DNA from 2 places in the Bacillus sp. JZ109 genome. Region 2 is predicted to be linked to the other one. Evidence: riboswitches for the same ligand, from Rfam matches in the RefSeq annotation. Region 2 holds a riboswitch; the other holds the start of a gene.

Region 1 (11,181 bases), 1.9 Mb from region 2:
CCGTATATCCTTTTGCGAAAAACATGTTCCAAGAAGCAAACATACCAAAACGCCTCATCCCGGGAACGATTGCTTTAGGGGCTTTTACGTTTACGATGGACGCACTTCCGGGAACGCCGCAAATCCAAAATGTCATCCCGACGTCGTTTTTCAAAACAGACATTTATGCCGCCCCTTGGCTGGGCTTGATGGGCGCAGTGATTGTGCTGGCAGCTGGGATGCTCTATTTGGAATCAAGGCGGAAGAAAGCGCAGGCATCTGGCGAAGGTTATGGCGGTTTTGATTCGCAGAATGCTCCTGCTCCTGAATCGATTGAGTCCGCGGCTGAACCGGACAAAAGCCCGATTCGGCACGCGCTTGCCTTTGTCCCGCTTATTCTCGTCGGTGCAGTGAATAAATATTTCACCATTTACCTGCCAAAGTGGTATCCGAATGGATTTGATTTTTCTTCCATAGGATTAAAGGAGTTCGGCAGGCTTGATATTTCTTCAGCGGCTGCTATTTGGTCGGTGGAGATTGCTTTAGTGATTGGCATCATCACAACGATTTTATTTGATTGGAGAAGTGTGTTTGCCCAATTGAAGGAAGGGCTGAATGAAGGAATTGGCGGCGCCTTGCTGGCATCTATGAATACGGGTGCCGAGTACGGGTTCGGCGGCATTATCGCCGCGCTGCCGGGGTTTCATAAGCTGAGCAGCGGAATTTCACATACTTTTACCGATCCGCTTGTAAATGGCGCCGTTACGACAACTGCGCTGGCGGGAATCACCGGCTCGGCTTCAGGAGGAATGGGCATTGCGTTAAGCGCGATGTCAGAACAATACTTACAGGCGATTCAGGCTTACAATATTCCGCCAGAGGTGATGCATCGGGTCATTTCAATGGCATCAGGCGGGATGGACACACTGCCGCATAATGGCGCTGTTATCACGCTTCTGGCCGTGACGGGTTTGACACACCGGCAATCCTATCGCGATATTTTTGCGATCACGCTCATTAAAACGGCTGCCGTATTTGCTGTAATCGCGATTTACAGCCTGACTGGTCTAGTGTAGAAGAAAACGAAAGGAGCATCAATATGGGAAAAGTGCTGTCATCAAGCAAGGAAGCTGCGAAACTGATTCATGATGGGGATATGCTGATCGCGGGAGGGTTTGGGCTGTGCGGCATCCCTGAACAGCTCATTTTGTCTATAAGAGATCAGGGAGTAAAGGATTTAACCGTTGTCAGCAATAACTGCGGAGTCGATGACTGGGGGCTTGGTTTGCTTCTGGCTAACAAGCAAATCAAGAAAATGATTGCTTCCTATGTCGGTGAAAATAAAATTTTTGAGCGGCAGTTTTTAAGCGGAGAGCTTGAGGTCGAGCTTGTTCCCCAAGGAACGCTCGCTGAGAGAATTCGTGCAGGCGGTGCAGGCATACCGGGATTTTATACGGCGACAGGCGTCGGCACCTCCATAGCCGAGGGAAAAGAACATAAAACATTCGGCGGCCGGACTTATGTGCTGGAGCGAGGCATTACCGGCGATGTGGCGATCGTCAAAGCGTGGAAAGCGGACACCATGGGCAATTTGGTTTTTAGGAAAACGGCGAGAAATTTCAATCCCATTGCCGCCATGGCAGGCAAGATCACGATTGCCGAGGCGGAAGAAATCGTGGAAGCAGGAGAGCTCGATCCAGATCACATCCATACGCCGGGAATTTACGTACAGCATGTCGTGCTTGGCGCGAGCCAAGAAAAACGGATTGAAAAACGAACAGTTCAGCAAGCATCGGGAAAGGGTGAGGCCAAGTGAAGGAAGCGAGAAAACGAATGGTCAAACGGGCTGTACAAGAAATCAAGGACGGCATGAATGTGAATCTCGGGATTGGAATGCCGACGCTTGTCGCAAATGAGATACCCGACGGCGTTCACGTCATGCTTCAGTCGGAAAACGGCTTGCTCGGAATTGGCCCCTATCCTCTGGAAGGAACGGAAGACGCGGATTTGATCAATGCGGGAAAGGAAACGATCACTGAAGTGACGGGCGCCTCTTATTTTGACAGCGCTGAGTCATTCGCGATGATAAGAGGCGGGCATATCGATTTGGCTATTCTTGGTGGAATGGAGGTTTCGGAGCAGGGTGATTTGGCCAATTGGATGATCCCGGGCAAAATGGTAAAAGGGATGGGCGGCGCTATGGATCTCGTCAACGGGGCGAAACGGATCGTTGTCATCATGGAGCACGTCAATAAGCATGGTGAATCAAAGGTGAAAAAAACATGCTCCCTTCCGCTGACAGGCCAGAAAGTCGTGCACAGGCTGATTACGGATTTGGCTGTATTTGATTTTGTGAACGGCCGCATGACACTGACGGAGCTTCAGGATGGTGTCACAATTGAAGAGGTTTATGAAAAAACAGAAGCTGATTTCGCTGTAAGCCAGTCTGTACTCAATTCTTAATGGGAAGGTGTTTGACATGAGAAAACAAGTCGCCTTGGTGACAGGGGCTGCCGGCGGAATCGGATTCGAAATGGCAAGAGAATTCGCCCGGGAAGGTGCCAGCGTCATCGTTTCAGACCTCCGTCCGGAAGCATGTGAAAAAGCAGCCTCCAAACTTGCAGAAGAAGGCTTTGACGCGGCGGCCATTCCGTATGATGTGACAAAGGAAGCGCAAGTTGCTGATACGGTGAACGTCATCCAAAAACAATACGGCCGCTTGGATATTCTGGTGAACAATGCCGGTATTCAGCACGTCGCTCCGATTGAAGAGTTTCCGACAGACACCTTTGAACAGCTGATCAAGGTCATGCTGACGGCCCCCTTTATTGCAATGAAGCATGTTTTTCCGATCATGAAAAAACAGCAGTTTGGCAGAATCATTAATATCGCGTCTGTTAATGGATTAGTCGGCTTTGCAGGGAAATCCGCTTATAATAGCGCCAAGCACGGCGTCATTGGACTCACAAAAGTAGGGGCGCTGGAAGGCGCGCCCCACGGCATAACAGTCAATGCGCTCTGTCCGGGTTATGTCGATACCCAGCTTGTACGCAATCAGCTTAGCGATCTATCAAAAACTAGAAATGTCCCTTACGACTCTGTACTTGAACAAGTCATTTTTCCGCTTGTGCCGCAAAAGCGACTGCTTTCCGTCAAGGAAATTGCGGATTATGCCGTGTTTTTGGCAAGCGAGAAGGCGAAGGGCGTCACTGGGCAGGCTGTCGTCCTTGATGGGGGCTACACCGCACAATGACATAAAAAACACACTTGCTCCGCTAGGGAATCAAGTGTGTTTTTTCTTTTCTTATTTCCAAACATCATTAGCGATCTCAACCACATGGCGGAGCTTCGCCCATTGCTGTTCTTCAGTCAGCTTGTTGCCTTCCTCAGTTGAAGCAAATCCGCATTGAGGGCTGAGGCAAAGCTGGTCTAAGCTTACATAACGGGACGCTTCTTCGATACGGCGTTTCACGTCATCCGGATTTTCAAGCTCACCGAATTTAGATGTCACTAAGCCAAGAACAAGCTGAAGATCAGACCGTTTTACGTAACGGAGCGGCTCAAATCCGCCTGAGCGTGAATCATCATACTCTAAGAAAAGTCCGTCAAGATTCAAGCCGTCAAAAATGGTTTCGGCTGCTGCGTCATAGCCGCCTTCCGCTGTCCAAGTGGACTGGAAGTTGCCGCGGCAAATATGCATGGTTACCGTCAAGTCATCCGGGCGGTCTGCTATCGCGTCGTTAATCGATTTCGCAAACAGCTGGCGAAGCTCATCAGGCGTTGTTCCGAACGCTTCGATTTGTTTTAAGCCTTTTTCTGATAAGAAAACGGCCCACGCTGTATCATCAAGCTGGAGGTAGCGGCAGCCTCTGTCATAAAACGCTTGAATCGCTTTTTTATATGCTTTGGATACATCATGCTGGAAAAGGTGATAGTCGTTTTTGTATGCACCTTTTTCCAATTTCCCGCGGAAAAACAGCATATTCGGGCTTGGAATGGTCATCTTTGGCGTCGCGTCACCGGCAATGCTATGGAGAAATGAGTAATCTTCAAGCATTGGGTGTGTTGAAAAGTCGATATCGCCTGTGACTTTAATGCCGCGTGCTTTTGTCTGTACGTTATGGAATTGAATGCCTTGCTCAGGAGTAAACGGCTCAACGCCATCTAAGTTTTCCAGGAAATCAAAGTGCCACCATGCTCTGCGGAATTCACCGTCTGTCACGACGTTCAGGCCGATTTCCCTCTGTTTTTCCACAATGCGGATAATTTCATCGTTTTCGATCTGGCGAAGCTGCTCAGCCGTAATATCGCCGGCCGCTTTTTGCAGCCGCGCTTTTTTGACGGGCTCAGATCTTAGCAGGCTTCCGACTTGATCCGCGCGAAACGGCGGTTTTTTTCTTTGAAGTGATTTTTGTTCTGCGGGTGTTGTTTGTTGTGACATGTTGTCCATTCCTTCTTTCCATTCAAATGTAAAAAAGCTCTTCCTTTGGATAAGGAAGAGCTTGCGTGACAATCTCAACCTTATCTTCAAGAGCAATCATTGCTCTAAAGGATTTAGCACCATTCTGTTAAACAGCGGTTGCCGGGTATCGCAGGGCCAGTCCCTCCACCTCTCTTGATAAGGAAAACCTTTTTATGAAATTTTCTGATAGTATCTATTATTCACACATTTTCTATTTCTGTCAATGATAGATTATCTCCACACATCGTTGGCAATGTCGATGACATGGCGAAGCTTTGCCCATTGCTGCTCCTCTGTCAGAAGGTTGCCTTCTTCTGTAGAGGCGAAACCGCACTGCGGGCTCAGGCATAGCTGGTCCAAGCTGACAAAACGCGCGGCTTCATTGATACGGCGTTTCACATCTTCAGGATTTTCAAGCTCGCCGTATTTCGATGTGATCAAGCCGAGCACAATTTGCAGATCCTTGCGCTTCACAAAACGGAGCGGATCAAAGTTTCCGGAGCGGTCATCATCGTATTCCAAGAAAAGGCCGTCAAGGTTTAAGCCGTCCAAAATCGTTTCCGCTACAGCGTCGTACCCTCCTGATGCCGCCCAGGTTGAGCGGAAGTTGCCGCGGCAAATGTGCATTGTGATCGTTAAATCGTCAGGCCGGTCTGCGACGGCATCATTAATTGTTTTGGCAAATATGGATGGCAATGTTTCTGGATCGCCGCCGAGCGCCCGGACAACCTCTCTGCCTTTTTCCTCAAAGAAGAGAGACCATGACGTATCATCGAGCTGGAGATAACGGCAGCCAGCATCATAGAAGGCTTTGATTGCTTTTTTGTATGCTTGAGCCAGGTCATGAAAATATTCCTCTTGATCGTCATAAATCCCTTTATCCGCCTTTTCGCCAAAAAACAGCATATTTGGGCTGGGAATGGTCAATTTTGGCGTCGCGTTACCGGCAATCTCATGTAAAAATTGATAATCAGCAAGCGCTGGGTGGCTCGTAAAATCGAGTTTTCCCGTCACTTTGATGCTGCGCGCTTTCGTTTTTGTGTTATGGAACTGAATCCCCTCAGCCGGGATGAACGGTTCCACACCGTCAAGCCCTTCCAGGAAGTCATAATGCCACCAAGAACGCCGGAATTCCCCGTCTGTTACTACATCGAGACCGATTTCTTTTTGTTTTTCCACGATGCGGATGATCTCTTGATTTTCGATATCACGAAGCTGTTCTGCTGTCATCTCACCAGCCGCTTTTTTTTGCCGGGCTTGCTTTACCGGAACGGAACGAAGCAAACTGCCGACATGATCGGCGCGGAAAGGTGCTTTGCGTTGTTTTTCTGTTTTTTGTCCTGCAACATTCGTTTGTTGAGCCATGTTATTCGCCTCTTTTCTGAAATATTGAGCATGTAAAAAGCTCTTCCTTTGTGAAGGAAGAGCTTGAATGATCAAATCTCCGCCTCATCTGCAAGAACGCAATGTTCTTAAGGATTTAGCACCATTCTGTTTGAAACAGCGGTTGCCGGGTATCATAGGGCCAGTCCCTCCACCTCTCTTGATAAGGTACAACTTCATATTCAGATTTCAATTATCTTAATATTATTACTTTTGGATCAATTGTCAATGCTTTTTAGAGAATACTTTCATCTTCATCGTTATATAAAACCATATCAAGCACGATAGCGATGGCAGTGCAAATCAGAACATCTTCCTCGTTTGCAATCTGCAAGTGATAGGAATCACCCCAGCTGAGCCACTTTTTGCTCACTGACATCCGGACATTTTCCCCGTCCGTCAGCTGGAATTCATCCCTCCATAAATCACCATCGATTTCCCAGTTAAGCCCGGAAATCACAAATTTCGGTTTGAAAAACGTTACTTTCTTCGTTACCTCACAAACTGTTTTCCCGCCAATTGAAATCTCATAGCGCGGCAATAAAGACATTAGTTTTTGTTCTATGGAAACGAGCGTTTTCCCAGATGAGTCTGTCATTTGTAATGAGTCTCCTAACGAGAAAAAACGCCCCTCCACCTTGAATGTTTCTTGTTCATCCCGGTCATAAATGTGAAATGCATCTTTAAATGAGAACATTTTTTGTTTCATAAATAACTCGATCATTGCTGAAGTCTCCTTTGGGTTTGCCTTGTATGAAATTACGGATAGGTGGCGAAAAGGTTTCAGGCTCTAAATCAAAACAATTTTAAAAGGCTGCGTGATTCAGCAGCCTTTTCATTTGAAATATAGAATTAGGAAAGATGCATCCGGCGTTTTTGGCGGATGGCGTCAAGGTCGATTAGGTTGTTGTGATGAGGTGCGGCTGCTGGCAGAGGGCTTGTCTTTTGCGGTTTGCGGCGATTGTCCTTGCTGAAAGAAAAAAGAAGATAGCCGCATAATGCGATGATAATAAATAGGATCATATTACATACCTCCCAAAAAAAGTTTTGGTACTCTCTATTGTACGGATAAAAAGTCAAAAAGTATTCAAAAAATTCTAAATCAATAAATAACAAGAAACTGTCCCTCTAAAACAGTATAACCTGATGACCTGAAAATAGTCTTGAATCACGCTGTTTGCTCTTGTTGATGATTGGTTCTATAGTTACTATCGACGATAAAATAAATTCCTTTATATAACTTTTAACCTAAGTTTGAGTAATTCGAATTGCCTGTTTTTGGGTGCTGTATTCTTGCTTGTTTGGTTTATACCCTATTTTGCGGAATTGAACACAAAAAACCCAAATTACGGAGCATTTGGGCGGTACGGGTGAATACGGATTGTATTTAGGGGATTTGAATGTTTTATTTGAAGAAGCGTTTGAACATTTTTCTAATTTTTTGAAATGGGCTGGATTTCTTTTGCATGTTAAGCGGCCTGGAAATGATCCATTTTTTCAAGAGACTCTTTGCAGCGATTGCATGTTTTGTCATTGTTTTTCCTCCTCATTTGTTGATACTTGTTTTACGGAGGACGCGTTTAAAATGTTTCATTTTCACACAAAAAAGCCAGTCCTTTTTTGGACTGGCTTTTGGCATTATGCTTGCGCTTCAAACTGCTTTGCAATCTCCACGATGACATTTACGGCTTTGACCATATTATCAACTGAGATGTATTCAAATTTGCCGTGGAAGTTTTCCCCGCCTGTAAAGATGTTTGGCGTCGGAAGCCCCATGTAGGACAGCTGCGATCCGTCGGTGCCGCCGCGGATGGGGGAAATCTTCGGTTCAATGCCGAGGTTTTCCATTGCTTGCTTGGCAATGTTGACGATTTCGATGACAGGTTCAATTTTCTCTCTCATGTTGTAGTATTGGTCGTTCATATCCAGCAGAATCCGGTCTTGCCCGTATTCGTTTTGAAGTTCTTCAACGGCACGCTTCATTGTTTCTTTTCTGTTTTGGAAATTCTCTTTGTCAAAGTCTCTAATAATGTAGTGGAGCTTTGTTTCCTCTACGTCTCCTTGAATCGACAGCAGGTGATAGAAGCCTTCATAGCCTTCCGTATATTCAGGCGCTTCGTCTGCCGGCAGCAGGCTGTTCAGCTTCATCGCGATTTTCGCAGAGTTGATCATTTTCCCTTTAGCTGTTCCGGGATGTACGTTGTTGCCTTTAATCGTAATTTTTGCGGCAGCGGCATTGAAGCTTTCGTATTCAAGCTCGCCGAGCGGCCCGCCGTCAACCGTGTAGGCAAAGGATGCATTGAACCGTTTCACATCAAATTTGTGCGGCCCTCTTCCGATTTCTTCATCAGGCGTAAAGGCGACTCTGATTGTGCCGTGCTTGATTTCAGGGTGTTTGATGAGGTAATCCATGGCTGTCATGATTTCAGCGATACCGGCCTTATTGTCTGCGCCGAGAAGGGTGGTGCCGTCTGTGGTGATGAGTGTATGGCCCTTATAGCCGGACAGCTCAGGGAATTGATCAGGTGACAGGGTGACCTGCAGCTGTTTGTTGAGAACGATGTCTTTTCCATCATAGCTTTCGATGATTTGCGGATTCACGTTTTTGCCGGTAAAGTCTGTAGCGGTGTCGACGTGAGCGAGAAAGCCGATTGTCGGCACGTCTTTTTCAGTATTGGAGGGAAGAGTTGCCATGACATAGCCGTTTTCATCAATGGCTGCATCCTGCATGCCGATGGACTTCAATTCATCAACGAGCATGTTTCCTAATGTCAATTGGCCGGGTGTGGAAGGACAAGTGTCAACGGATTCATCGGACTGTGTGTCGACTTTTACATATGTAGTAAACCGTTCAATGATTTCTTCTTTCATTTCCAATCATCTCCTTTGTCTTATTTTAGCATGGCGGGATGAGAGATTTCTATTGCACAATACCGTTTCGAATGGCAAATACGACTGCCTGTGTCCGGTCTTGGGCATTGCATTTTTGCAGGATGCGGTGCACGTGGGTTTTCACAGTGCTTTCACTGACGAAAAGCTTTTCAGCAATATCCTCATTTCTCAGTCCGAAGGCCATTTGCTGAAGAACCTCAAGCTCTCTTTTGGTGAACGGCTCTGCCAGTTCTTCTGGATGGGGCTGTTGCTTCGCCCGAAATGTCTCACTGATAATTTTAGCAGCTGTGACTGTACGGAAAATCGCCTCGCCTCTGGCCGCAGCGCGAATCGCATCTATCAACTCTTCAGGAAGTGTATCCTTCAGCAGATAGCCGACTGCGCCCGCACGGATGCCTTCAAATACGTATTCCTCCGTGTCAAAGGTGGTTAAAATGACTATCTTTGTATCTGGAAGTGCGGACATAATGTCTTTCGCCGCTTCGATGCCTGAGCAATGCGGCATCTGGACATCCATGAGGATGACATCGGGTTTTGTTTGTTTTGCGAGTGCTATAATATCGCAACCGTCGCCGGCCTCACCAGAAACCGTCATATCCGTCTGTGCGTTGATGACGTAGCGGAAACCTTCACGCACAAGCGGCTGATCATCGGCAAGCGCGACGCGTATGTTATCTTTGTTCATCTTTTTGCTCCTTATTCGTTGTCATGAGCGGCAATGACAGCTCAATTTTCAGGCCGCTCGGCTGTACGGCACTGAAAGTAAGGGAACCGCCTGCTTTTTCTGCGCGCTCTTTCATTCCTGTCAGGCCAAATCCATAAGTAAGGCTGCCGGTGAATTGTCCGTCGTCGGTGATTGTGACATAGAGATGGGACTTGTCGTTAGAAATGACGGCCGCCGCATGAGAAGCGTCAGCGTGACGAATGATATTGGTCAGCGCTTCCTGCAAGATGCGGTAGATCGTTTCGCTCACGTTTGGAGGCCAAGACTCTTCTGACAGTCCGGCAGTATCTAAAGAAACGTGCAAGCCGCTCCGTTCCTCCACTTGATGAATGAGCCCCCGCAAAGCGGTAAGCCCCACCATCGATTCACTACGGCCCATTTGGTGAACGACAGACCGTACTTCTTGAAGACATTCCCTGGCGACACTCAGTACATTTTGAATGACTTTTTCTGAATCCTCCTTGCTGCTTTTGAGGATATAGGGAAGAGATTGAAGCTGAACAATCACAGAAGTCAGCTCGTGACCGATACTGTCATGAATGTCGCGGGCGATTCTTGTACGTTCCTCAAGGACCGCGTACCTTAATGAAAGAACAGAAGCCTCCTGCAGCTCTGCATGCGCTTTCTGGAGTTCTTTATGAGCATGCTCCAGCTGCACATGCATTTTTGCCAATTCAGCATGATTCCGTTCAGCCTCCTTTCTCGCTTCTCGTCTGAAACGCATGGAGGAGAAGAAGACGTAGAGTCCGATCATGATCGAGATGTTGCTGATGATATCGTCCCAGCTGCTGTCAAAAACAGAATACAAAAAGAAAGCATTGCCCCCAATTAGGCACACTGTAAGGATCAAAGACAGCCGTGCAGGAAGCTTTATGGCTGCATAAACCATTAAAAATACGAGTAAAAAAAAGGCGGCTCCCTGCTCTTGGCCGGAAACAGCCCAAAGAAAAACGGTCAGGATCCAAAGCCCGATGAATATGCTCAAACTAACAGCGGTGGATGCCACATAGGGAATGATCCAAATGAATGCTAAGTATACCGCAAATACAAATGCTAACAAAATGGGATCAGCCTTAGTTGGATGAGATAAAAATTGTATGCAATTCAAAATGAGAATAAGGCTCGGCACAAGCTTCTTGTAGTAGTGCCGAGCCGGAGTTTGTCCGTTCATGCTGGTCCTTCTTTCGGTTATTGAATGGATACTTTGCCGGCGGTCAGCCGTCTGTATGCTTTGTAAAGCATGATGTTGCGGGCTGTGATGGTGCCGAGGGGAACGAAGAACATAGAATGAATAATGGCAATAAACATCTCGTTGCTCTCAGGCAGCCATGTTCTCGCGGCCATGCGCAAAGAAAGTATCACTAGAATGAGGATAACACTCCCAAGTGAGCCGCGTGAAGTGACCTTTCCGGTTTCCGGGTGAATCCGCACATTTACCATCTTCCCAATGCCAAACCCGCAGGCCAGCCCGATTAATAATAAAATGCCGCTGATCGCCACATGTAATACGGAATGAAAATACGCCGGCTGAAACGATGCTGATACGCCCCATAAGAGCAGCAGCGGAATGATCAGCAACTTCCCGGGTCTGACAGCTTTCTCTCGGTACATCGATAAAATAATAAGAATCAATACAATAAAAATATATGGGCTCATCGCCATGTCATCAAATCCTTTCTGCATTAAGCATAGCGAAAAAGGGAAAGGAAAACGTCAACCGGCAGATTGATTTTTCAGCAGC
Region 2 (11,181 bases):
ATATTTTTATTTACTGGAGCTGACTCATCTAAAGGGCGAAGCGCGCCGTTTTGATTCATTAAGCGAACTGCTCGACCGTTTTTATTTCGGAAAAGCTGAACGAGACCGAGTCAAACAGCAGGCTCAGGATCTTGAGCGTTTTGTTGTGAACGAACGGAAGAAGAATGCCAACAAAATCAAAAAATTAGAGAAAACCCTGGAGTATTCGGAAAACGCGAAGGAATTTCAGCTTTACGGGGAGCTTTTAACCGCTAATTTATATATGCTGAAAAAAGGTGATAAACAGGCTGAGGTCATCAATTATTATGATGAAGAAAGCCCGACAATCACGATTCCTTTAAACCCGAACAAAACGCCTTCTGAAAACGCACAGGCCTATTTCACGAAGTATCAGAAAGCGAAAAATTCGGTCGCAGTTGTCGAGGAGCAAATCAGGCTGGCACAGGAAGAGATCGAATATTTTGATCAGCTGATTCAGCAGCTTTCGTCCGCTTCTCCCCGGGATATCAGCGAAATCAGGGAAGAGCTTGTTGAGGGCAAATATTTGCGCCCTAAGCAGCAAAAAGGCCAGAAAAAGCAAAAACCGCACAATCCGGTGTTAGAAACATATGAATCCACCTCAGGCCTGACAATTTTAGTGGGTAAGAACAATCGTCAAAATGAATATTTAACGACCAGAGCGGCGGCTAGAGACGATATCTGGCTTCACACGAAGGACATTCCCGGCTCCCACGTTGTGATCAGAAGCAGCGAACCGGATGAGCAAACAATCATGGAAGCCGCGACAATTGCAGCTTATTTTTCAAAAGCTAAAGATTCAAGTTCAGTGCCTGTAGATTATACAAAAATCAGGCATGTCAAAAAACCAAACGGCGCGAAACCCGGTTTCGTCACCTATGACAGCCAGCATACCGTCTTTGTCACGCCTGATGCTGATACTGTCATCAAGCTCAAAAAAAGCTGAGCCGCATAAAGAAAAGCCAGAGCATTTGTATGCTCTGGCTTATTTCTTTCTTCTCACCTGATAAAGCCTGTTCACTTCAGCAACAAAATCGCCGTCAATCAGCTTATCCACGTTTTCAGCAAGCTCTTTCGTGTGCTTTGGACTGGCTCCGCTTGTAGAAACAGACACAGTGACATGCCCTCTTTTTACGATTTTCGGCATATATACATTGCCAAGCTCAGCGTCACTGACACAATTGACAAGCTGAAAAGGCGAAGCGGATTGGGCAATTTCTTTGTTCACTGCCGCATTATCCGTCGCAGCAATAATTAAGAAAGCATTGAGATAATCTTCTTTTTCAATTGTCCGTTTTTCCCATTTGATACGTCGCTCTTCTGCCATTTGCTTGATTTCCGGTTCAACATCTGGACTGACGAGCGTTATATCAGCTCCCTCAGAAATCACCATTTTCAGCCTTCTGAGAGCGATGCTGCCGCCCCCCGCAATGACAACCTTCTTCTTTTCCAGGCTAATGTGCAGCGGAAGCATATGAACCTCCATCAAAATCAAATTGTCCCTCAGAATTTGCCGCAGTTTCTCTAACACGGTTCAAAAATGCGTTTTTCACATGAGGATGAAAACCGATATAGGAAGAGAGGTAGACGTTCGGATTATGGGCTTTTAATTTCTGAACCTCTCGTTCGATTTCATTCATCAGCATACCCGTAAACAGCAAATATGGAACGATAAAGGTTGTTATGCCGTCATCTTTTTCAAGTTCTGAAAAAACCTCTTTGTAATTCGGGCCGCATGCTGTCAAAAAGCACGGAATGACTTCCTTCACTGGAACCATTTCCTGAAGAAGATTAGCAATTCCGGTTACGTCTCTTTTGACATCTGGATCTGAACTTCCCCTTCCGATGAGCACCACTCTGGCATTTTCATACGGAACACCTATGTCTTTCATTCGGTGATATACAGCCTTGACTACTTCTTCGTCAATCCCGATCGGCTTTCCGTATGAAATACGGACTGATGGATATCGAGATGCAGCACGGGCAATTTCTTCCGGAATATCATGTTTTGCATGCGCAGCTGTTAAAAGAAGCAGAGGCACCACTGCGATATGAGTGGCGCCTTGCTTCGCACATGCTTCAAATCCTGTCTCAATTGCCGGCTCCTGAAGCTCTAAAAAGCTGATTTCTTGTACTGGCACAGAGATGTGGGCCTTACATCCTTCCAAAAAGGCTGCGGCTTCTTGCTGCGCTTTTTTGACCCGGCTGCCGTGGCCGACATATAAAATTGCTTGTTTCATTTTTACAACGCCTCGCTTAAATCTTGTTTTTTCAGTTCAGATTCAAACCATTCCAGCTTATAGTGATAATTTACAACATTTCCAATGACAATTAAACTCGGATTTGTAATATTTTCTTTTATCACCGTTTCTGAAAGGGTGTCAACTGTACAAAAAACAGATTTTTGCTTGTCCGTTGTTCCCCAATGAATAAAGGCTGCCGGCGTAGAACCGTCCCGGCCATTTTCAAGGAGTTTTCTCTCAATCTGCTGCACGTTTTTGATACCCATATAGATGACAAGTGTATCAATTCCTGTAGCCAGCGCTTTCCACTTTTCCTCAAAATCTTCTTCTTTTTTATAGTGACCCGTTACAAAAGCGACGTTAGAGCCCGCCTCCCGATGAGTAACAGGAATCCCGGCATAAGCGGCTGCCGCGATTCCAGACGTAATGCCGGGGATGATTTCAAACGGAATTCCGTTTTCAGAGAGGCATTCCGCTTCTTCTCCCCCCCTGCCGAACACAAAAGGGTCTCCGCCTTTCAGCCTGACAACGGTTTTCCCTTTTTGCGCATACTTTACAAGAAACCGATTGATGGTTTCCTGCTTCATCGTATGAAAATCCGGAAGCTTCCCGCAGTAGATCAGGTCTGCTTGCTCTTTGGCATATTGTAAAATCTCTTTATTTACTAATCTGTCGTATAAGATGACATCAGCTTTTTCAATGGCTTTCAGCGCTTTAATTGTCAGCAGATCAGGGTCACCGGGACCCGCTCCTACAATATATACTTTCCCCATCGTATTTCCCCCGATCTATTCGAGTTCTTCCAGAGCATTCGCTGTGATGATGTTCTCGCTTGCATTCCGGCACCTGAGAAGAACGCAGCAGATCATATTCAGCTCAATTTTTGTTTAACAAACTCGATCAGCTGATTTTTACACGCTTCACGGTCATGCTGTCCTGAATCAAGAACGAGCTCTGGAGCTTCCGGTTCTTCATAAGGTGAATCAATTCCTGTAAAGAACGGAATCTCTCCGTTTCTTGCTTTTTTGTAAAGCCCTTTCGGATCTCTTTGTTCACAAATATCAAGGTCGCATTTAATGTAGACTTCATTAAATTCGCCCGCTTCCACAAGCTCGCGAACCTGTTGTCTGTCCTCGCGGAAAGGAGAGATAAAAGCAGTAATCACAATGGTTCCCTGCTGAACAAAAAGCTTCGCCACCTCTCCGATCCGGCGGATGTTTTCTTTTCGGTCTTCATCAGAAAAACCAAGATCCTTATTTAGGCCGTGACGGATATTATCCCCGTCCAGCACAATCACTTGGTAGCCTTGCTCAAACAATTCTCTCGCAGCGGCGTTGGCAATGGTTGATTTGCCTGAGCCGCTTAACCCTGTCAGCCAGAGAATGGAGCTTTTATGCTTGTTTTTTTGCTGATACTCTTCTTTTGTGATAGAGGCTTCATGCCATACAATATCGCGATTTGTCACTGCCAGTCCTCCTTAAGATACGCCTACTTCTTCTTTTTTCTTCATCCCTTTGATTAACACTTCTACGACTTCTTTTCGACTGAATTCAGCAGGGGGCAGCACACCGTCTCTCAGCATGCCTCTTACCTTAGTGCCTGATAAAATGACGTGATGCTCTCTGCCATGAGGGCATGTTTTCGCTGTTCCCATATTTCCGCATTTTTTACAGAAGAAGCTGTGCTCAAATTTCAGCGGTGTAATTCCGAGTTCTTCAGGTTTAAATGTGTCAAACAGTTCCTGTGCTTCGTATGTTCCGTAATAGTCGCCTACACCTGCATGATCACGGCCGACGATGAAATGTGTGCAGCCGTAGTTCTTTCTGACAAGCGCGTGGAAAATTGCTTCTCTCGGGCCTGCATAACGCATCGCCGCTAAAAAGACACCAAGGAAAACGCGATCTTTCGGGTAATAATGATCAAGAAGCACTTGGTAGCTTTCCATCCGTACATCAGCTGGAATGTCATCAGATTTTGTTTCACCTACTAACGGATTCAAGAACAAGCCGTCTACTGTTTCAAGAGCCGTTTTTTGAATGTATTCATGCGCTCTGTGAACAGGGTTTCTTGTTTGGAAACCGACAATGGTTTCCCAGCCTTTTTCCGCAAACTGGCGTCTCGTTTCTGACGGTTCAAATGTAAATTCAGGGAACTGTTTTGAAGCTTTTTTAATCAACGTAATCGGCCCGCCGACATATGTATTGCCGCGGCTGAACAACTTTTTAACACCCGGATGCTCCTGTTCATCTGTTTTGTACACATTGACAGCTTCTTTTTGTTTGTCAGGCACGTACAGGTCTTCGATTTGGATAACGCCGTATGTTTCTCCTTCATACGTTAACTTTACCTTTTCACCAAGTGACAGTTCCGCTGCTTTTTGCGCATCGACCGGAAGCGTGATCGGAAGAGACCAGACAACGCCGGAAGAAAGACGCATGTTTTCGACTACAGATACGTAATCTTTTTCATTAAAGAAACCTTCAATCGGGCTGTATGCACCGATACCGATCAATTCCAAATCCGCGAAAGAAATTAAATCAAGTTCAATTTCTTTTTGGATGCCGCTCACATCATATGATTCATCTACTCTGTTTACTAATGTTCCTCCGTGTGGTGCTAAGCTCATAATATCCATCTCCTCCTAGTTAACTTATAAAATTACTCAGATTAATGATCAGATTCCCCCGCCTTGTTCGTGGACTGAGCGTCTCTCTTTACGAATGGCCTTTGTCAGGCTGACGGCACCCCCCGCCGCTAAAAGCACACTTACCATGATAAAGATCGAATAATAATCTGCTTTTAAAAACAAGGATACAAGCAGATAAGAAATCGATAAAGATAAAAACGGCGATACGATCCATACCTTCAGCATCGTTTGAACAACTTGTTTATGGAACACGTTCGGCCCGTTTTTTGCCATGCCTATTCCGATAATAGACGATGACGTGACTTGCGCCAAGGGCACCGGCATCCCAAATACAGAACTGATGATCACCAGTCCCGCTCCTGTACCGGATAAGAGAATGCCTTCTCCTTTGGAGAATCTTGTAATTTTCTTCCCGTTTGTTTCTAACACACGCCGGCCTAATAACAGTGCGCCAAGAGCAACAAAAGCTCCTCCATACAAGGTTCCTTTTCCGACATCAAGCACACCGGCAGCTACTAACGGGCCAACAGCATTCGCCACGTTATTCATGCCTGCAGAGAATGCTTCGAAAAATCCGGCAACTAACAAAACAATACCGAGGATTTTTTGCTTTTTAGAAGATTTTACTTCAATCTTAAAATAACGAAACAGCTTAGATACGAAATAGGTGAAGCCGAAAGCGAACAGCGGGACAAAAACCCAAAATGACACAATGATCAGAAGATTGTTCACAAACAATACTTTATAAGCCACTCCCACGCCGACAACCGCGCCGACTGTTACTTCACTTGTCGACAAAGGAATGCCGAGCAGATTAGCAGTAAAGAGCGACAGGGCAGCAGCTCCAATAATGATGCAAACAATCGTCAGTGTAATCGTCTGCTCAGGAATAATGCCGGAGCTGATTGTTTTTACAACCTCGCCTCCGCCAATGACCGCCCCGGCAAAGACACCGACTGCGCATAGGATCAAAGCGTAGGTTTTCTTTTTGATGGCTCCGGAGCCGTAAGCAACCCCCATCGAAGCTGCAGCGCCGCTTGCACCAATATTCATCGCGAAAAACAAGCTAAATAAAATAGCGGCTAATTCCATTTTGCAGCTCCTTATTCATGCAGTCCGCATTCTGTTTTCGCCATACCATTCCATCTGCCTGAGCGCAAATCCTCTGCTGTAAAAGCGGGAGCAGTGCAAGGCGCACAGCCAATACTTGGATATCCTTGGTCATGAAGCGGATTGTAGTCCAGTTCATTCCGGGATGTGTATCTCCAAATGTCTTTCCAAGTCCAATGGATAAGCGGGCAAACTTTTACTGACTTGAATTTTTCATCTTTGTTTAAGAAATTCGTATTGGCACGGCTTGGCCCTTGATCACGACGCAGGCCGGAAAGCCAGGCTGGATGTCCTGAAAGCGCCTCTCTTAAAGGAACGACCTTTCTAAGATAGCAGCACTGATTCGGCTCTCTTTCCCACAGTTTGTCACCATGTTCTTCGGCTTGTTCCTCAAGGGTGAGGTCTGGTTTTTTCAGGATGATATTAAGACCCGGATAACGCTCTTTCACTCGTTCAATTGTTTCATAGGTTTCTTTAAAATGAAGTCCTGTATCAAGAAACACAATCTCTGCGTCTTTTTTCACTTTATAAATTAAGTCAATCAGAACGATTCCCTCAATTCCGAAACTGCAGGCATAAACAAGCTGATTGCCGTAATGGCCGTATGCCCATTTTAAAACTGACAGCGCTCCTTTGTAAGGATCGTCTTCCGGAAATGTAATCGTTGGTTCTTCCCAATTATCGTACGTTAACATTTCTTCTTTCCTCCTTTCGGAGACAAACAAACAGTAGCTTTCTGCCGGTTGTCTTTTCCCAATTGTAATGTGATTCGCGGCTGCTGATATCACAGACAGCCTTTTTTCCTCTTAAAATAAAAAACTTTCAATCCGGCGGAAAGAAAGACAGGAACAGCATGCAGCCCTTATCTTTCAAAATGGAATTCATTTTGCTGGAAGTAGCACCTTACAAACTATGCAGGTTGCCGGGCTTCATAGGTCCAGTCCCTCAGCCGCTCTTGATAAGTTTTTAGATTTGTAGTAAATTTTAGCACAATTCTAACATAAGTCAACCCGACTTTTTTTATAGGATTAATAAAAAAACAGGCCCCACAGCCTGTTTTCAAGTACAGCAAGGCTTTGAAGCCTCTTTACATCATTTGAATTTATTTTTTATTTTTTAAACCAATCTTTTGACTCGGGATTTCGTTTCCATGTTTGCAGCTTTTTTAGATCATCTGAATGAATATTTCCGTTTTCAAGCGCGACCTCTGTGAGCGTATCATAATCAGTTAATGAGTAGTATGGCAGTTCTGCCTTTGCGAAGGCTTCCTCCGCTTTAGGAAGTCCGTACGTAAAGATTGAGACGACACCAAGCACTTCACAGCCGGCCGCTTGTAAAGCTGCACAAGCTTCAAGCACGCTGCCTCCTGTGGAGATTAAGTCTTCAATGACGACTGTTTTTTGCCCTTCTTGCACAGCTCCCTCAATCTGATTGCCTTTACCGTGCGCCTTCGGCTTGCTCCTCACATAACACATCGGAAGATTCAAACGGTCAGCCGCAAGAGCAGCATGAGGAATACCCGCGGTTGCTGTTCCCGCAATCATTTCAGCTTCGGGAAAATGCTCTTTGACAAGCTTGCTGATGCCTGAGGCGACATCATTTCTGACCTCTGGGAAAGATAGCGTAAGGCGGTTGTCACAGTAGATTGGAGATAAAATGCCGCTTGCCCATGTGAACGGCTCGTTCGGGCGTAAAAATACAGCTTGGATGTCTAATAGATGTTTTGCGATGATTTGTTTCAAGATTTAATTCCCTCCCATTCAAGTCTGACAGCCTTATAGGCTTTTACCGGGTCTTCCGCTTTTGTAATCGAGCGTCCTACTACAATCGCTGATGAACCTTTCTCTCTTGCAATAGCAGGCGTCGCTACGCGGACTTGGTCATTCGCAGCGTCCTCAGACATTCTGATCCCCGGAGTGACCGTCAGAAATGAAGGCGACACCGCTTGATAAATGGCTTTTGCTTCATGAACAGAGCAGACCACTCCATCCAGTCCGCTCTCTTCCGCCTGTTTGCTGTAGTGCACAACCGTATCAATCAGAGATTTTTCGATTAGCAGTTCATCTTTCATGATTTGTTCAGATGTGCTTGTCAGCTGGGTTACCGCGATCAGTGACGGACGTTTTTTTCCAGCCGGCGTACCTTCTTCTAAGCCTTCGAGAGCTGCCTGCATCATTTTTTTGCCCCCGGCAGCATGAACATTGACGAGATCTACTCCGAGACTGGCAAGGCGCTTCATCGCTTTGTTTACAGTAGTCGGGATGTCATGAAGCTTTAGATCTAAAAACAGCTCGCAGTTTCTTTCTTTTAATTGTTTCACGATCGATGGCCCTTCTTGATAAAAAAGCTCCATTCCAACCTTTACAAATAACGGTTCTTGCTGAAAAGGAGCTAAGAACGCGAGTGTTTCTTCAGCTGATGCAAAATCAAGCGCGATGATGGGCAGGTTGTTTTTCATGATTCCAGCTCCTTCCGATGCATTCTTCAATTGATTGATAGCCGTATTGGCGCAAAACAGATGGGAGCTGTTCAATAATCTCTGGACATGCAAAAGGATTCACAAAGTTTGCTGTTCCGACAGCGACTGCGCTTGCTCCCGCGAGAAGAAATTCCAGGGCATCTTCAGCCGTTTGCACGCCTCCCATTCCGATAATCGGGATATTGACCATCTGGCTGACTTCATACACCATGCGAATGGCAACCGGCTTCACAGCAGGACCCGAAAGTCCCCCTGTTTTATTCGCTAATATCGGTTTGCCGGTTTTTAAATCGAGTCTCATGCCAATTAGTGTGTTGATCATCGTAAGACCGTCCGCTCCCGCTTCCTCGATCGCTAATGCAATTTCTGTGATATTGGCCACGTTCGGAGAAAGCTTCACATAAACGGGTACATTCGAAACCTCTTTCACCGCTTTTGTCAAATCGGCAGCCATTTCAGGATTCGTGCCAAAAGCGATTCCGCCTGTTTTCACATTCGGGCAGGAAATATTCAATTCAAGAGCATGAACATTAGGCGCTTTGCTGATATGCTCTGCAACTTCAACATAATCCTCGACTTGAGAACCTGCGACATTGGCAATGATCGGCGTATCAAACTGCTCAAGCCACGGCAGCTCATTATGCAACACGCTATCCAGCCCCGGATTTTGGAGACCGATCGCATTGAGCATTCCAGCACCAGTCTCAGCTACCCGCGGCGTCGGATTCCCAAAGCGCGGCTCCTTTGTCGTAGCCTTAATCATGATGGCTCCAAGACAAGACAAATCATAAAAACGTGAAAATTCTTTTCCAAAACCGAAGCAGCCTGATGCAGGAATGATTGGGTTTTTCAAATCAAGTCCCGGCAATTTCACCTCTAGCATTACAGCGCCACCTCCTGAGCTTTAAATACAGGCCCGTCGAGACATACTTTTACATAGGATGTCTCACTTTCGTTTGTATGGCACACACACGCGAAGCATGCGCCGATTCCGCAGCCCATTCGTTCCTCCATGGACAGATATACTTCTTTATGGGCATATTCCTGTTTTAACGCCTTGAGCATCGGTGTCGGCCCGCAGCTGAGGAGGATATCAAACTCTAGATTTTTCCGTTTAATCACATCTGTGACAAATCCGGTTTCCCCGTAGCTTCCGTCAGCTGTTGCCACATACGTGTCTCCGTACTGCCGGCATTCTTCCTCGTAAAAAACATCCTTTGCCGATTGGAATCCTAAAACGTGGATGACATTTACCCCTTTTTCATTCAAGCGTTTCGACAGCTCTTGGAGAGGCGGCACACCTACTCCGCCTCCTACCAGCAAAGCCGTCTTTCCGGGTTGAACTTCATTAACAGGAAAGCCATTTCCCAAAGGCCCGAGGACATCCACAAATTCTCCCTGCTGCTTCAGTGACAAGAGTCTTGTCCCTTCCCCATCTACCCGATAAATGATGGTGACTTCATTTTTTTCAAAGTTGACGTCTGCGATGCTGATTGGTCTTCTCAAAAGAGGCGTAACCGCTTCGCTCACTTTAAGATGAAGGAACTGTCCAGGGGTTGTAAACCCTTGGACAAGCTCCCCTTTCAGAACCATTTGATACACCCGGTCTGCAATTTGCTGGTTAGAACATACTGTCAAATACGCTTTTTTCATATAGTGACTGCCGCCTCCTGATTTGTGTTGACTTCCGGCATTTGATCAGCACGGAATGTCATGCTTTCCAGCACTCGCAATATCGCCTCTGCCGTATCTAAAGATGTTAGGCAGGCAACACCATTTTCTACTGATTCACGTCTGATTCTAAAACCGTCTCTTGCCGGCTGCTTTCCTTTTGTCAGCGTATTGATGACAAACTGCGCTTCTCCGTTTCTGATGACGTCAAGCAGGTTCGGGCCATCCTGACCGATTTTCCCGACGACCTTCGCTGGAATGGAAGCTTCTTTCAAGTAGCCTGCCGTTCCTTCCGTCGCTAAAATGTTGTAGCCGATCGCGTGAAACCGCTTAGCAATGGCAAGCCCTTCTTCTTTGTCCTTATCAGCTACTGTTAAAAGCACGGAACCGTAGTTCGGGATTTGAATACCTGAAGCAATCAAGGCTTTGTAGAGCGCCTTTTCAAGTGTCGAATCTTTCCCCATGACTTCACCTGTTGATTTCATTTCAGGCCCTAACGTAATGTCCACTCTTCTCAGCTTGGCAAAGGAGAAGACCGGCGCTTTTACAAATACACCTTGCTGTTCAGGCTGAAGGCCCTCTGTATAGCCAAACGCAGCCAGCTTTTGACCAAGAATGATTTTTGTTGCGAGATTCGCCATTGGGATACCCGTAATTTTGCTTAAAAACGGTACGGTTCTGCTTGATCTCGGATTCACTTCTAGCACGTACACCTCGCCTTGCGACAAGACGAATTGAATATTGAGCAAACCGACAATATTCAGCCCTTTAGCCAATGCGATCGTGTATTGTTCAATTTTTTTCTTGATGTCCTCTGTGAGAGACTGAGGCGGATAAACAGCGATTGAGTCTCCGGAGTGAACGCCCGCACGTTCAATGTGCTCCATAATTCCCGGAATGACGACTGTTTCACCGTCGGATACTGCATCGACTTCAATTTCTTTTCCTGTCAAGTATCTGTCAATTAATACAGGGTGCTGCGGATTGATTTTAACTGCGTTTTTCATGTAATG

Evidence for each region. A riboswitch is a leader RNA that binds a small molecule or an ion and turns the genes downstream of it on or off. The one in region 2 is predicted to bind S-adenosylmethionine.
Region 1: another riboswitch for S-adenosylmethionine. It lies ahead of M1D94_RS01135 (5-methyltetrahydropteroyltriglutamate--homocysteine S-methyltransferase); the one in region 2 lies ahead of M1D94_RS12905 (phosphoadenylyl-sulfate reductase).

Annotation. Positions count from the first base shown of each region.
Region 1 covers NZ_CP096388.1:206,257-217,437, forward strand. Annotated here, with positions in the region: gene M1D94_RS01110 (GntP family permease) at 1-1,055, shown strand, start outside; gene M1D94_RS01115 (CoA transferase subunit A) at 1,079-1,795, shown strand; gene M1D94_RS01120 (succinyl-CoA--3-ketoacid CoA transferase subunit B) at 1,792-2,442, shown strand; gene M1D94_RS01125 (3-hydroxybutyrate dehydrogenase) at 2,459-3,232, shown strand; gene M1D94_RS01130 (5-methyltetrahydropteroyltriglutamate--homocysteine S-methyltransferase) at 3,284-4,420, opposite strand; SAM riboswitch class I at 4,498-4,604, opposite strand; gene M1D94_RS01135 (5-methyltetrahydropteroyltriglutamate--homocysteine S-methyltransferase) at 4,673-5,806, opposite strand; SAM riboswitch class I at 5,888-5,994, opposite strand; gene M1D94_RS01140 (LURP-one-related/scramblase family protein) at 6,060-6,548, opposite strand; gene M1D94_RS01145 (hypothetical protein) at 6,677-6,940, opposite strand; gene M1D94_RS01150 (hypothetical protein) at 7,230-7,358, opposite strand; gene pepT (peptidase T) at 7,463-8,695, opposite strand; gene yxjL (two-component system response regulator YxJL) at 8,745-9,401, opposite strand; gene M1D94_RS01165 (sensor histidine kinase) at 9,388-10,611, opposite strand; gene M1D94_RS01170 (CcdC protein domain-containing protein) at 10,629-11,102, opposite strand.
Region 2 covers NZ_CP096388.1:2,445,219-2,456,399, forward strand. Annotated here, with positions in the region: gene rqcH (tRNA modification protein RqcH) at 1-964, shown strand, start outside; gene sirC (precorrin-2 dehydrogenase) at 1,004-1,492, opposite strand; gene sirB (sirohydrochlorin chelatase) at 1,473-2,258, opposite strand; gene cobA (uroporphyrinogen-III C-methyltransferase) at 2,261-3,034, opposite strand; gene cysC (adenylyl-sulfate kinase) at 3,133-3,726, opposite strand; gene sat (sulfate adenylyltransferase) at 3,739-4,887, opposite strand; gene cysP (sulfate permease) at 4,936-6,000, opposite strand; gene M1D94_RS12905 (phosphoadenylyl-sulfate reductase) at 6,012-6,713, opposite strand; SAM riboswitch class I at 6,878-6,983, opposite strand; gene pyrE (orotate phosphoribosyltransferase) at 7,128-7,760, opposite strand; gene pyrF (orotidine-5'-phosphate decarboxylase) at 7,757-8,476, opposite strand; gene M1D94_RS12920 (dihydroorotate dehydrogenase) at 8,445-9,380, opposite strand; gene pyrK (dihydroorotate oxidase B electron transfer subunit) at 9,380-10,150, opposite strand; gene carB (carbamoyl-phosphate synthase (glutamine-hydrolyzing) large subunit) at 10,147-11,181, opposite strand, start outside.